Regions from separate parts of the Paenibacillus sp. O199 genome, predicted to be linked through region 1. Evidence: riboswitches for the same ligand, from Rfam matches in the RefSeq annotation. Region 1 holds a riboswitch; the other holds the start of a gene.
The links. Region 1 has a riboswitch for FMN ahead of A6049_RS12510 (DMT family transporter). Riboswitches for the same ligand answer to the same signal wherever they lie in the genome.

Region 1 (6,718 bases):
AATATCCAGACCAGCCGCTGGCAACAGCCGCACTTGCAAATCCATACTCCAGAATAAGATCCCATCCAAGAATCCAGGCAATGACTTCGCCAAAAGCGGTATAGCTATATGTATACGCACTTCCTGAAGCAGGCACACTGGAAGCAAACTCCGAGTAACACAATGCAGCGAAGGCGCAGATAATACCTGCCAGCAGAAAAGACAGTACCAAACCGGGACCTGCATATTTTGCGGCAGCAACGCCTGTGAGTACAAATATACCCGTACCGATGATCGCACCTACCCCGAGGGTCATCAGATCCAATGGGCCAAGCACCCTCTTCAACATGTTGCTTTCATTATCTCCGGTGGCAATTGGCTTTTTTCTAAACAGTGAAGATCGATTCTGGTTTTGGTTCATACACAGTTTCCTCTCGTATTGAAAATGATGAAAGTGTCTCTTTACTTCAAATATTTTGTTTGAGTCATCTGTTCTATGAAAAAGTCCTTTGTTCTATCTTACCGATCAACTACAAAAATCTATCGATTTCTACACTTTGTCGCGTTGCTTTGTTAAATTTATTTTTGGGTGAAGGTATATTTTGTGCATTCTCGACGAAATTTATCATGATCTGTTGGACAGGGGAGAATATGAAAATCGATTTAAAAGAAAACTGCGTATAATTTATATTATGCGCAGTTTTTTAATAGCTTTTTTCTTTACCAAAACATCACAAAATGGTTGTTACATGCAACTGTGCAAATACAGTGCCTTTTCGCCTCTTTTTGCGGTTTATTCCTTGCTCCCCCTGTCCTGTTGCACGATAAACACTACGCCAAAGAGCCGCATATCCGTATGCGGCCCATCACTTGTAACGCTATTAGATCTATAAACGAGATAAGAACATCCACTCTATTCATTCAGGAAGAGAATCACTCTTTCACTCACACGGATCATCTAACTTATGAAAATACAATTCGCTCTGCATCCGACATCCGATATTGAGATAGCAGATATTCCTTGCTGTCCAGAGCCTTCCGACGAACCTCGTTCAGATCGACATGCAGCAGCTTACCTTCGCGCTTCACCGGACGACCTGCTACAAACACAGTATCCACATTGGATGGATTGGCAAATTGAACGACGGCTCCAACCGGATCATGCACCGGGAACAAGTTAAGGTCGGTGGTTCGGATCATAATCAGATCGGCTTCTTTACCTGGCGTAAGTGTGCCAACCTTCCGCTCAAGTCCCAGAGCCTTTGCCCCAGCAGAAGTTGCAAATCTCAGCACTTGACTGGATTGCAGATTAAGCTCACCAGGCATTTCACCCTGGAGCAAAAGTTGTTCATTTTCACGGGAACGTTCAGCTTGAAGTGCAAATTTCATCTGGGAGAACATATCCCCACCTGTTGATGTTACAACATCGACTCCGAGCGTTGGGGTTCCACCATTTTCAAGGAAGTACCCCGTTGCCGGATACCCATGCCCCATCATCATCTCTACTTCCGGTGTGACGGACAGTGAGGCGCCGCTATCGGCCAACATTTTATATTCATCCGTATCCATTGTATTTCCGTGTACGACGTTCAGACCCGGATTCAGCAAACCAGCCTCATATAATTTGCTTACCGAGCGGTCCACAGATCCCCAGCTTCCAAAGCCAACATGCATTGAACATATCGCATCCAGCTCTTGGGCAAGCTGAATTTCCTTCACCGTGGTATCCCAATGGCTAAACTCCGGACCTCGAATAGCAAGACCGAACGCGAGCAGCTGATCCCGTGAGGAAAAATACTGTTCCTTAACTCTTCTCACATCATTCGAATAAGTCAGCTTGCTTTCTCTGTTCCAGTAGGGCGTCTCACCTGGTACACCATAAGCGAAAACCGACCGAATACCCGCATCCCGAAGTCCGCGAATCAGTTCATCCGTGTGCTCCGGGGAATACGGCATACTCCAGTCAAGCACCGTGGTCACTCCTGCATTAAGCGCTTCCAATGAACCCAGCAAATTGGCGATATAGCTGTCTTGTGGCCGGAGTTTACTTCCCATCGCTCCATAGTAGAGATTCTGCAGATAGACCGGCAGTGACCAGTTGGTTCCCGCTGTTTTTACAAGTGACTCCCATACATGCCGGTGCGTATCTACAAGTCCAGGGAGTATGATCATCTCCGATGCATCTATCACTTCCGCTTCAATACAACTCAGATCGGGCTGGATAGCAGTAATAAGAGAATCCTCAATGAGAACGTCCGCCCGTTTATACTGACCCACTGACGAATCCATAGACAATACACAACCATTTTTCAGTAGATAACTTGTCCCCACAAGACACATCTCCAATCATTGTTTTTTGTTGGATATACGCTTGAATCCCGGATGTTAATCTCTGATGATGAAATGACTAGCTGAAATATTTTAAGTATATAACCATTATATAGAAGAGGATGGAAACATTCAATTTTGATTACAAAAAAACCTATTGAACATTTCCCGGTTGTCGAAAAGTACCGCAAATCACTCTGTGCATACGCCGTACTCTCATACACTCTACTCTTGCTGCTGATCCTTCTTCTGTTTTGCCCTAAATCTTCTAACCTTCATCAGATTACCACACATCTTGTCATCACAATACTTCTGGGTTCTGCTGCGCGTATCGTCATAGAACATCCAGCGACAATCCGCATTGTCACAGATACGAATCCTTCCCCCATCCCCTTCAACTACAGTGATGGCAAAATCGGCTGCAACCTCCGCCATGACCTGCTGCCATTGATTTCCTACAGGGATAAGTGAAAGATTCAGTCCCTCATCTCCAGCGTTCAGTCTTCTTATAACCTGACCTTCCTTCATCATGGCGTTTAGCCATTCCTGGTCTTGGTTCGATAATGCATTTCCGTCAGATAAACGAGTTGCAAGAGCCTGCAATTCATTTCTAAAGTTTCTCAAGGCTCCCTCCTCTTCCGGAGAAGCAGGTACAGGTGCAATCAGTTGCCATTGTTTGAGAAATCCTTGCTGCCATTCGGTTTTGCCAAGCCTGTCCTCTGAACGATCCCCGCCACGCCAGTCGTGGTAATCACTGTTAACAAAATCAGTCCATAGTCTATCCATACGTACCTCCGCTAAATGTAACTACCTAGATTCAAAAAGATAGTTACAAACATTCATGTTTGGGTTATATTAATTGTAACCACATTTAAGCACTTTAGCTAGTTACCATGAATTCATTTTAGGGAGGAAAAATCAATGACTACAACAGCAACAGAACTATTGCTCATTCAGAAAGATGATACCTGGGATCAATGTAACTGGATTGTGCCTTTATCCAAGGTACTCGAAGGACTGACTGCTGAACAGGCAGCCTGGGTTCCATCATCCGGTGGATTAAGCATCTGGCAGTTGGTTAACCATATGTATTACTATAATCATCGTTTGTTGAGTCGTATTCAGGGCACAACACCCTCTGGTGCACCTGCCGAAAACAATGAATCCACCTTCGGAGATCCGGGCGACCCTTCTGATACTGCTGGCTGGAGTGTACTTATGCAAAATACAACGCAATTAGCCGGACAGCTTCGTGATCAGCTCGCTTCATTAGAAGAATCCGATCTTGAAGCCCCGTACATGGATACAGATGAAAAATGGGCACATGAGCTTGCCCGCTGGGTACTCCACGATGCGTATCATGCAGGACAGATTGTATTACTACGCAGACAACAAGGAAGCTGGAATATCATATTCTAAAAAAACACTTGAACTGCTAGCGCTTACAGGAATAAGATGGACTTATTAATGTTACAGCTTGTTCAATACACAATATAATTGAATAGGATCTTCGGGGTAGGGTGAAATTCCCAACCGGCGGTGATGTTCTTCGGAACCAGCCCGCGACTCGCTGTTTGACCCGATGTAGGGATTCAGCGACTGACTTGGTGTGACTCCAAGGCCGACGGTACAGTCCGGATGAGAGAAGATCAACACATTGACATGCCGTTACCGAAAGGCTTATTTTCGTACGACATGTCAATGATTGAGCCCCCGTTTATTTGGTGTATACCAAAACGGGGGCTTTTGTCGATTTTGCCAACTGAAGATTCCGTGTTCTGACGAAGGAGTCCTGAATATGGAAAAGACACAACCTGCATCAACAGTTTACCGCAAGGAACGAAGTAATACCGGATTCTGGCTCGTCGTGCTCGGCGCCGCCCTTTGGGGTGTAGATCCACTGTTCCGTATTATTTTGCTCAAAACGATGACCTCCACGCAGATTGTACTGGTGGAACATATTATTGTCAGCCTTGTGGCGATTCCCGTGTTATGGAAGTTCCGGGCCGATTTGAAAAACCTGCGTGCTCGCCACTGGATTGCCGTGATATTTATCTCCTGGGGAGGATCTGCTCTCGCCACGGTATTGTTCACCCTGGCACTTACGCATAACGATCCCAACACCGTTTTGTTATTGCAAAAGATGCAGCCGCTATTTGCGATTGTTCTGGCTAAGCTGCTGCTGAAAGAAACATTGCCTCGCCGCTTCGGTGGACTGTTTATCATTGCACTTGCAGGAACATACCTGCTCACGTTTGGATTTACCCTTCCCCTTGGCAACTGGGACAATTGGGTTCATGCAGGTAGCCTGTTATCACTGGGTGCAGCTGCATTGTGGGGCGGTTCAACAGTTATGGGGCGGCTGATGCTGGGGCAAACCCGTTATGAAACGGTCACCTCTCTGCGCTTTGTCGTAGCCTTGCCACTGCTGATCTTTATGACGTGGAACGAAGGTGCTGCCTGGACATTCCCTTCCGCTACAGGTGAACAGGCGGCTGTAGCACTTAATATTCTGGGTCAGGCATTACTGCCAGGGTTACTGAGTCTTCTGTTATATTACAAAGGGCTCTCCTCCACCAAGGCCTCAGTCGCAACGCTCGCAGAACTGAGCTTCCCGATGGCCGGTGTACTGGTAAACTGGATTGCATTCCGTACATTAATTACATGGGAGCAACTGGTGGGCTTCATCCTCATCTGGATTGCCCTATTCGCCATCTCCAAACAGCAAGAACGATCAGCGACTCCGGCTGACGGTGCACCAAAGCTCCGTACGGATTGAATTTTATATAAAAGCAAATCAATTAAGGCACTGGACATCCTTTGAGATGTTCAGTGCCTTTTGTCTTTTCGCTATTCCGGTGGTACGATGACTTATGGAATAGTAGATTAAGTCAATTTAGAGAGGAACGATCATCATGTCTTCGTCTTCATCATTTTCGTATACATCTTACGATGCTATAGGTTTGGCTGAATTGGTTCGCGCACGGGAGATATCTCCTGTCGAATTGCTGGAAGCGGCGTATGCACGCCTGGAAGAAGTGAACCCGCAGCTCAATGCAGTCATTCGTACATATGAAACACGTGCACGTCAGGAAGCGAGTATAGTTCGCCCGGGAGAGCAGCCCTTTGCCGGCGTGCCCTTGTTATTGAAAGATATCTCTCAATCCCTGGAAGGTGAAATTCTCACCTCGGGTTCTCGTCTTCTCAGTGAGCATCGGGCACAGCGGAATTCTAATTTCGTTTCCCGTCTGCGCGATGCAGGCTTCATTATCATCGGACATACCAATACACCGGAATTTGGCCTGAAAAATATTACTGAGCCCCGTCTTCACGGTCCAAGTCGAAATCCATGGAATACAAATCACTCGCCAGGCGGTTCAAGTGGAGGTGCCGCTGCCGCGGTAGCCTCGGGAATTGTACCCCTTGCGGGAGCCAGTGACGGTGGCGGGTCCATCCGAATCCCTGCTTCATTCAGCGGCTTGTTCGGACTAAAACCTACACGTGGGCGGACACCTGTTGGACCAGGAGTTGGTCGTCAGTGGCAGGGTGCTTCGATTGATTTTGCCTTGTCCCGCTCCGTTCGCGACAGTGCTGCTTTGCTGGATACCCTGCAAGTGATTCAACCCGAAGCTGCGTTTCATGCTCCCCTCTTTCCAGGCAGCTACTTGGCTGATATGAATTATCCTCATCAACGCAAACTGAAAATTGCGTATACTACGGATTCGCCTGTGGGGACACCTGTCAGCGCGGAAGCCAAAGAATCTGTATACAAGCTCGTCCGCTGGCTGGAAGAACAAGGTCATGAGGTTGAAGAAAAGCTGAGTCCGGTTAATGGAGTCAAATTGATGGAGAACTATTACATGATGAACAGCGGCGAAATGGCGGCGATGATCTCTTCGATGGAACGTTCTATGGGCAGAGCATTAACCTCTGCTGATATGGAGATCGAGTCCTGGGTGCTGGCTGAAGCAGGCAAAAAAGTATCCGCTGCCGAATTCGTACATAGTCTGGCCGAATGGGATGTTGCCGCAGCTCAGATGTCCACATTGTTTGAACGCTATGATTTTTATGTCACACCTGTCAATGCTTTTCCGGCACCCAAAATCGGCGAATTGACACCTCATGATGAACAAATTCAGCATCTGATGCGTATTAGCGATTTGGACAAGATCCAGCAGCAGCAGTTGATTTATGAGATGTTTGAACCAAGTCTTACCTACACTCCGTTCACTCAGCTCGCGAATCTGACGGGTCAACCCGCCATGAGTGTTCCTGTGCATCTGACTCCTGAAGGCCTGCCCATGGGTGTACAGATTATGGCAACGAAAGGCCGTGAAGACTGGTTGCTTCATCTGGCTGGTCAGCTGGAAATATCCGAACTATGGGTCGGCATGAAGGGTAATCCACTGTT
Region 2 (6,718 bases), on a different contig from region 1:
CAGATGAAGCAGCAGATCCAAAGGCCCTTCAAAAGTCTCCAGTTTGTATGTAACTACCGTCACTAGACGAATCCTCCCGCCAGAAAAATAAAAACCCCCGCTAAGCCGCCGAATCCGGTCTCCCGTTTTCGTCTGCGCTGAGCAGGGCACTATATTAAATAAGCACTATTTTAGCTGTTTCGTCAAGTTCGCCATTTCAATAGCGGCAGTAGCTGAATCCCAGCCTTTGTTTCCTGCCTTTGTTCCAGCACGCTCAATGGCCTGTTCAATATTCTCTGTTGTAACCAAGCCGAAGATTGTAGGTACGCCTGTTTTCAGGTTAATTGCGGCTACACCCTTAGCCATCTCATTGCACACATAATCATAATGTGTTGTTGAACCACGGATAACCGTCCCCAGCGTAATGACAGCATCATATTTTCCACTTTCAGCCATTTTTTGGGCAATCAACGGGATTTCAAACGCTCCTGGAACCCACGCTACATCCACTTCATCATCTTGTACACCATGACGTTTGAACGCATCCAGTGCTCCACTGAGCAATTTGCTTGTAATGAACTCGTTAAAACGTCCTACAACCACTCCATATTTTAATCCTTCTGATACCAAATGTCCTTCAAAAAAGTGTGGCATTCAAGTCATCTCCCTAATTGTATTATATGATGTACGCAGCTGATCTTTGGAAACTAGTTCACCCTGTTTAACCTCAGAAAAACTACTCAGTTTTTTTCTTCATTCTGCTCGATATCGTCGAACTTTAGCATATGGCCGAGCTTCGCCTGCTTCGTGTGCAAGTAGACCGTATTGTCCTCGTTCTCTTCCATCTGAATGGCAACACGTTCCACCACTTCAAGTCCGTACCCTTCAAGTCCTTTAATTTTGCGTGGATTGTTGGTTAACAACCGAATTTGACGAACCCCTAGATCTTTGAGAATTTGGGCACCAATGCCGTAATCTCGAAGATCGGCAGCAAACCCAAGCTTCAGATTGGCATCCACGGTGTCCAGACCTTCCTCTTGCAGTTTGTAGGCTTTGAGCTTGTTGATCAGTCCAATGCCTCGTCCTTCCTGTCTCATATAGAGCAGGACGCCGTTGCCTTCGTCATGGATCTGTTTCAATGCTGCATCGAATTGTGGACCACAATCGCATCGATGAGAATGGAATACATCCCCTGTGAGACATTCGGAGTGTACGCGGACCAATACAGGCTTCGATCCGTCAATTTCGCCTTTAACCAAAGCGACATGCTCCTTGTTGTCCACTGCATTTGTGTATGCCACCGCCTGGAATTCACCAAAGTCTGTTGGCATACGTACAGCTACTTCGCGTTTAACCAACTGTTCCTTCTCATTCCGGTACCGAATCATGTCCTGAATGCTAATCAGCTTCAGATCATGCTTGCGGGCAATCTCCTGCAGATCCGGAAGTCTGGCCATCGTGCCATCTTCCTTAATCACTTCACAGATTACACCTGCCGGATAAGAACCGCACATAATAGCGAGGTCTACGGCTGCTTCCGTATGTCCCGCGCGTCTTAGCACACCGCCATCTTTGGCGATGAGTGGGAACATATGCCCCGGCTTGCGGAAATCTCCGCTTTTCGCTTCGGGATCGATTAGACCCTTGACTGTAATGGAGCGTTCATGAGCCGAGATGCCCGTTGTGGTATCTTTATGATCTACAGAGACGGTGAAAGCCGTCCCATGAAAGTCCGTATTTTGCTGAACCATAGGCTTTAGGTTGAGTTCATCGGCACGTTGCTGCGTAATGGGAACACACACCAGACCCCTGCCTTCGGTAATCATGAAATTGATCACTTCAGGTGTAGCCTTTTCCGCCAAAGCGATAAAGTCGCCTTCATTCTCCCGATCCTCATCATCCATCTCAATAACCGGTTTACCCTGCATGAGATCGTAGATGGCTTCCTCAATAGAATTCAGAATGGATTTCTCTAACATAGGTCCCCCTCCAGTTTCCATTTCAATTTATATTTGTAGTTTATCAATTACGATTTGTTAAGCAAAGCCGTGATTAGCCAGGAAATCCTCACTGATACTTCGCGGCTTGCCCGCACCGGTCTCCTGATGTCCCTTACCATAGTGCAGCAGATGATCCACATATTTGCCCAAAATATCACACTCAATATTGATGGTATCTCCCGTCTTTTTCACATTTAATACGGTCTCACCAATGGTATGTGGAATAATGGATACAGTGAATGCGGTCTGTGAAGTATGCACAACGGTCAGACTAATTCCGTCCAGGGTTACAGACCCTTTGGGTATCAGATATTTGAACAGCTGCATATCGTCAGGTTTGATCTCGAAAACAATTGCATTCTGGTCACGTGTAATGCTGCCAATGACCCCAGTGCCATCGACATGGCCCTGAACGATATGCCCGCCAAAACGTCCACCTGACAGCATGGCTCGCTCCAGATTAACTTTGCTGCCGGATTGCAATTGACTAAGATTGGTATGTCGATATGTCTCGGGCATCACATCGGCAGTAAATCCGCCACCCTCCAGGGTTGTCGCAGTTAAGCATACCCCGTTTACAGCTACACTATCGCCAATCTTTAAGTCGTTCATGATGGCGGAAGCTCCGATATTCAGGACCATCGCTTCGCCTTTCCGACCTATCCGCCGGATCTGACCGACTTCTTCCACCAAACCGGTAAACATGCTACCGCCTCCTTTATTTATTTCATTATCGTTAATTCATTTATTCAGGCCAAACCGGAATTCCGCCAATGCTGATATTATCTCCAACTTGCTCAATTTCCAGCTGATGTAATTGAATCGCCTGACTCATGCGCTCTACACCCTCAAAGCGGAAACTGCCTGGTGTTTCGTATCCTCCGACAATTTTCGGAGCAATGAACATGAGCAGTCGATCTACCAACCGCGCTTCCAGCATGGACCCATTCAATGTTCCACCGCCTTCAAGCAGAATTGAACCAATCTCACGCTCACCGAGCTTGCTGAGTGCACTCAGTAGATCAACACGTGGTCCTGGACCACAACGTATAATCTCCACCCCATAGGCTTCCAGCCGCTCTGCCGCTTCAGGGCTCGCCTCATCTGTTGTAAGCACCCAGGTAGGTGCAAGGCCATCCTTGACCATTTTGGCGCCTACAGGCAGACGTAGCTTGGAATCGACCACGATTCGTACCGGGCTGATCCCTTCCACTTGCAAGCGAGTCGTGAGTTCGGGATTGTCTGCAATGACCGTTTCCACACCAACCATAATTCCTTGATGGCGATGGCGAAGAGCGTGTACAATCTCGCGAGCTGACTCGTTAGAGATCCATTTGCTGTCACCGCTACGCGTAGCAATTTTGCCATCCAGTGTAGAGGCCGTCTTCAAAGTTACAAAGGGGAGACCTGTTGTAATGTATTTGATAAATTTCTCGTTCATCCGTCTTCCGCGCTCACGCAGCACTCCAACTTCAACTTCGATCCCTTGTTGACGCAGCATGCTGATTCCTCTGCCGGATACTTGCGGATTCGGATCTTCGCAGCATACAACGACACGTTTCACTTTCTCATGAATGAGACGTTCACTGCATGGTGGAGTCTTGCCATAATGGCTACAGGGTTCGAGCGTAACGTACACTGTACTGCCTTCAGCATCACTACCCGCCATGTTCAGTGCATGAACCTCTGCATGACCCGTTCCCCGTTTGAGATGACTTCCGAGGCCCACGATACGTCCTTCTTTTACCACGACACAACCGACTACCGGATTGATTCCGGTCTGTCCTTGTGCCCGTTCTGCCATATCCAGTGCTAGCGCCATATAAAATTCATCATTAATCATTTCCAAGTCCGTTCACCCCACGGTTAAAATCTTAAGTTATAGACCTCCCTTCCAACAGAGAGGCATGTTCCATATCCAATAAAAAATCCCCGTCGAACAAACCGTTCGATGGGGATGATGAGAGACATGTGTCACCAGCAGTACTATTGATACATTGCCAACAACACATCGCCCAAAACTTCATTTCAGGCAAGTGAAAGCAGACACATACCTTAATGAACTTCAATTACAGGTAAAGAGCTTCTATGATGTGGCATATGTATGAAGATTTCCGGAAGTAACCGGATTTCTCCCTGCACAGGAAATGAATTCGTCAAAAACTGTACAGCAACACTCCTGCGGAATGCGGCCCCTAAGGACTGCACCCTCTCCTTCTCCCATCCAGACTATACTGTCGGTTCTGGAATTACACCAGATCAGCCATCTGCCACAGGCAGACGGGTCACGGACTTTGCATCAATGCTGGATAGATATCCTCACATACTGCATCACCGCCGGTAGGGAATTACACCCTGCCCTGAAGGATTCGTTGCGTTATTAATTGGATGTTAGCACTTTAACGTCAAAAAATCAATTGTTTTTTGTTCCTTTTTGTCACATACTAACTTTTAATAAGCTTAAGTGTAAACAAAAACCGCTTCGCTAATTGCGAAACGGTTTACATACGTTTATTGATTAAGCTTCTACTACTTCAACTGTTTCCATTTTGTCGCGACCTTCGAAAGCGTCCACGAATTCCATACCTTTGGTTACTTTACCAAATACAGTATGTTGTCCATCCAAATGTGGTTGCGGTTGGTAGCAGATGTAGAACTGGCTTCCCCCTGTGTTACGGCCTGCATGAGCCATAGCCAAAGTTCCACGCTCATGTTTGTTCGGGTTGATTTCACAGTTAATTGTGTAACCTGGGCCGCCTGCACCGGAACCGTTAGGGCATCCACCTTGAGCTACAAAGCCCGGAATAACACGGTGGAATACAAGACCGTTGTAGAAACCGGAGTTAGCCAGTTTCTCAAAGTTTGCTACTGTGTTTGGAGCTTCTTGATCGAACAAATCGATTACAACTTCTCCGCCGTTTGCCATTTTGATTTTCGCTTGTTTCGCCATATGTAAATGACTCCTTTCGTATTGACCATCGTTAATGGTGCCAGAACGCATGACCCTGGGCCAAGCTTTATAGCACTTTTCTTAGTGTACACCGAAAATGGATTGATCGCAAAATAATCAGCAAGATTTTTTTCAAAATCCGGCCCTAAACATGCAAAAGAAGACAAAAAAGGAGTGCCCTTTTTTGTCTTCTTCATAATAGTGCTCAGCTAGATGTCCTTAAATTAACGGGTAACTGGCTGTTTTGCAATACGCTCAGGTACGAGATCATTCTGGATGATGTCCTGATACGTCTCACGGCGTACCACTACATCCCCTTGACCGTCTTTGACAAACACAACTGCCGGACGACGAATCCGGTTGTAATTGCTTGCCATCGAGTAGTTGTATGCGCCTGTGCAAGCTACTGCGAGTAGATCGCCGCTTTGCACTTTAGGCAGGTCCAGATCCCAGATCAGCATATCGCCGCTCTCACAACATTTACCAGCAACAGATACCGTTTCCTGAGCAGCCTCATTTGCACGGTTTGCCAATACAGCCTCATATTTGGACTCATACAGCGCCGGACGTGGATTGTCTGTCATTCCACCATCAACAGCTACGTATTTACGAACTCCTGGAATATCTTTGCTTGTTCCAACAGTGTAGAGCGTAGTTCCCGCTTCACCTACGATGCTGCGGCCTGGTTCAACCCAGATCTCAGGCACGGCATAGCCGATTTGAGCAAAATGATTTTTCACCGCATCCGTGATGGCTTTCACGTATTGAGAAACTTCAAGCGGTGTATCTCCATCGATATAGCGGATACCGAAGCCACCGCCCAGATTAACCACTTTGAATGCCACGTTAAGACGCTCATACACATCTGCTGCAAACTCAGCAACGCGTTGAACTGCCATTTGGAAGCCTTCAACTTCGAAAATTTGGGATCCGATGTGTGAATGCACACCGAGCAATACCAGATTTGACTGCTTGGAAGCCAATTCAATGGCTTCAAATGCCGTTCCGTTCCCGATATCGAATCCAAATTTGGAATCCGTTTGTCCTGTCGAGATATATTCATGCGTATGCGCTTCAACACCAGGCGTCACACGAAGCAAAATGTTAACTTTGCGATTTTTGTCTGCGGCTACAGCTTGCAGCAAGTGCAGTTCATTGAAGTTATCCACAACGAAGCAGCCAATCTCTGCATCAAGCGCCATTTCGATCTCTTCCAGCGTTTTGTTGTTACCGTGGAAATGAATGCGTTCTGCCGGGAAACCGGCTTGAAGTGCCGTGAACAATTCACCGTCGGATACAACATCCAAGGAAAGTCCTTCTTCCGCAGCAAGGGCACACATCGCCATTACGCAGAATGCTTTACTTGCATAAGCAACCTGGAAACCCAGGCCTGAAGCACGGAACGCTTCCATATACTCTCTGCAGCGCTCACGAACCAATTGCTCGTCCACAACATACAGGGGAGTTCCAAATTGTTCTTTCAAGTCGGTTGTATCGACTCCACCAATTTCCAGATGTCCCTGTGCATTTATTTTACTTGTACCATGTAAATACATAATCTGCATTCCTCACTTTTTTATATACTGGAACAGCTGTTATTCCAATGATTTTACACCAGTATATCAAATTAGAAAATGAGAAGAATGGATTTTTCGGCAGATCATTTGTGTTTTTTACTTTTTTGCAGTTCCCCGTCTGGATCACTGTCCATTTTGGTATTGTCACGCGTTTTGTTGATCGAAGGACGTTTTTTATTTTCCAACAGCGGCAAACGGAACAAAAAGTTACC

Region 2: it holds a riboswitch for FMN, as region 1 does, so the genes downstream of both, ribD (bifunctional diaminohydroxyphosphoribosylaminopyrimidine deaminase/5-amino-6-(5-phosphoribosylamino)uracil reductase RibD) here and A6049_RS12510 (DMT family transporter) in region 1, are expected to answer to the same signal.

Annotation. Positions count from the first base shown of each region.
Region 1 covers NZ_LGRP01000007.1:7,324-14,041, forward strand. Annotated here, with positions in the region: gene bcaP (branched-chain amino acid transporter BcaP) at 1-400, opposite strand, end outside; gene A6049_RS12495 (amidohydrolase family protein) at 943-2,310, opposite strand; gene A6049_RS12500 (CGNR zinc finger domain-containing protein) at 2,533-3,093, opposite strand; gene A6049_RS12505 (DinB family protein) at 3,229-3,726, shown strand; FMN riboswitch at 3,810-3,961, shown strand; gene A6049_RS12510 (DMT family transporter) at 4,106-5,086, shown strand; gene A6049_RS12515 (amidase) at 5,223-6,718, shown strand, end outside.
Region 2 covers NZ_LGRP01000009.1:273,173-279,890, reverse strand. Annotated here, with positions in the region: gene A6049_RS16760 (segregation and condensation protein A) at 1-63, opposite strand, end outside; gene ribH (6,7-dimethyl-8-ribityllumazine synthase) at 166-633, opposite strand; gene A6049_RS16750 (bifunctional 3,4-dihydroxy-2-butanone-4-phosphate synthase/GTP cyclohydrolase II) at 720-1,958, opposite strand; gene ribE (riboflavin synthase) at 2,016-2,684, opposite strand; gene ribD (bifunctional diaminohydroxyphosphoribosylaminopyrimidine deaminase/5-amino-6-(5-phosphoribosylamino)uracil reductase RibD) at 2,725-3,828, opposite strand; FMN riboswitch at 4,188-4,351, opposite strand; gene A6049_RS16735 (peptidylprolyl isomerase) at 4,498-4,929, opposite strand; gene lysA (diaminopimelate decarboxylase) at 5,154-6,485, opposite strand; gene A6049_RS16725 (spore germination protein) at 6,590-6,718, opposite strand, start outside.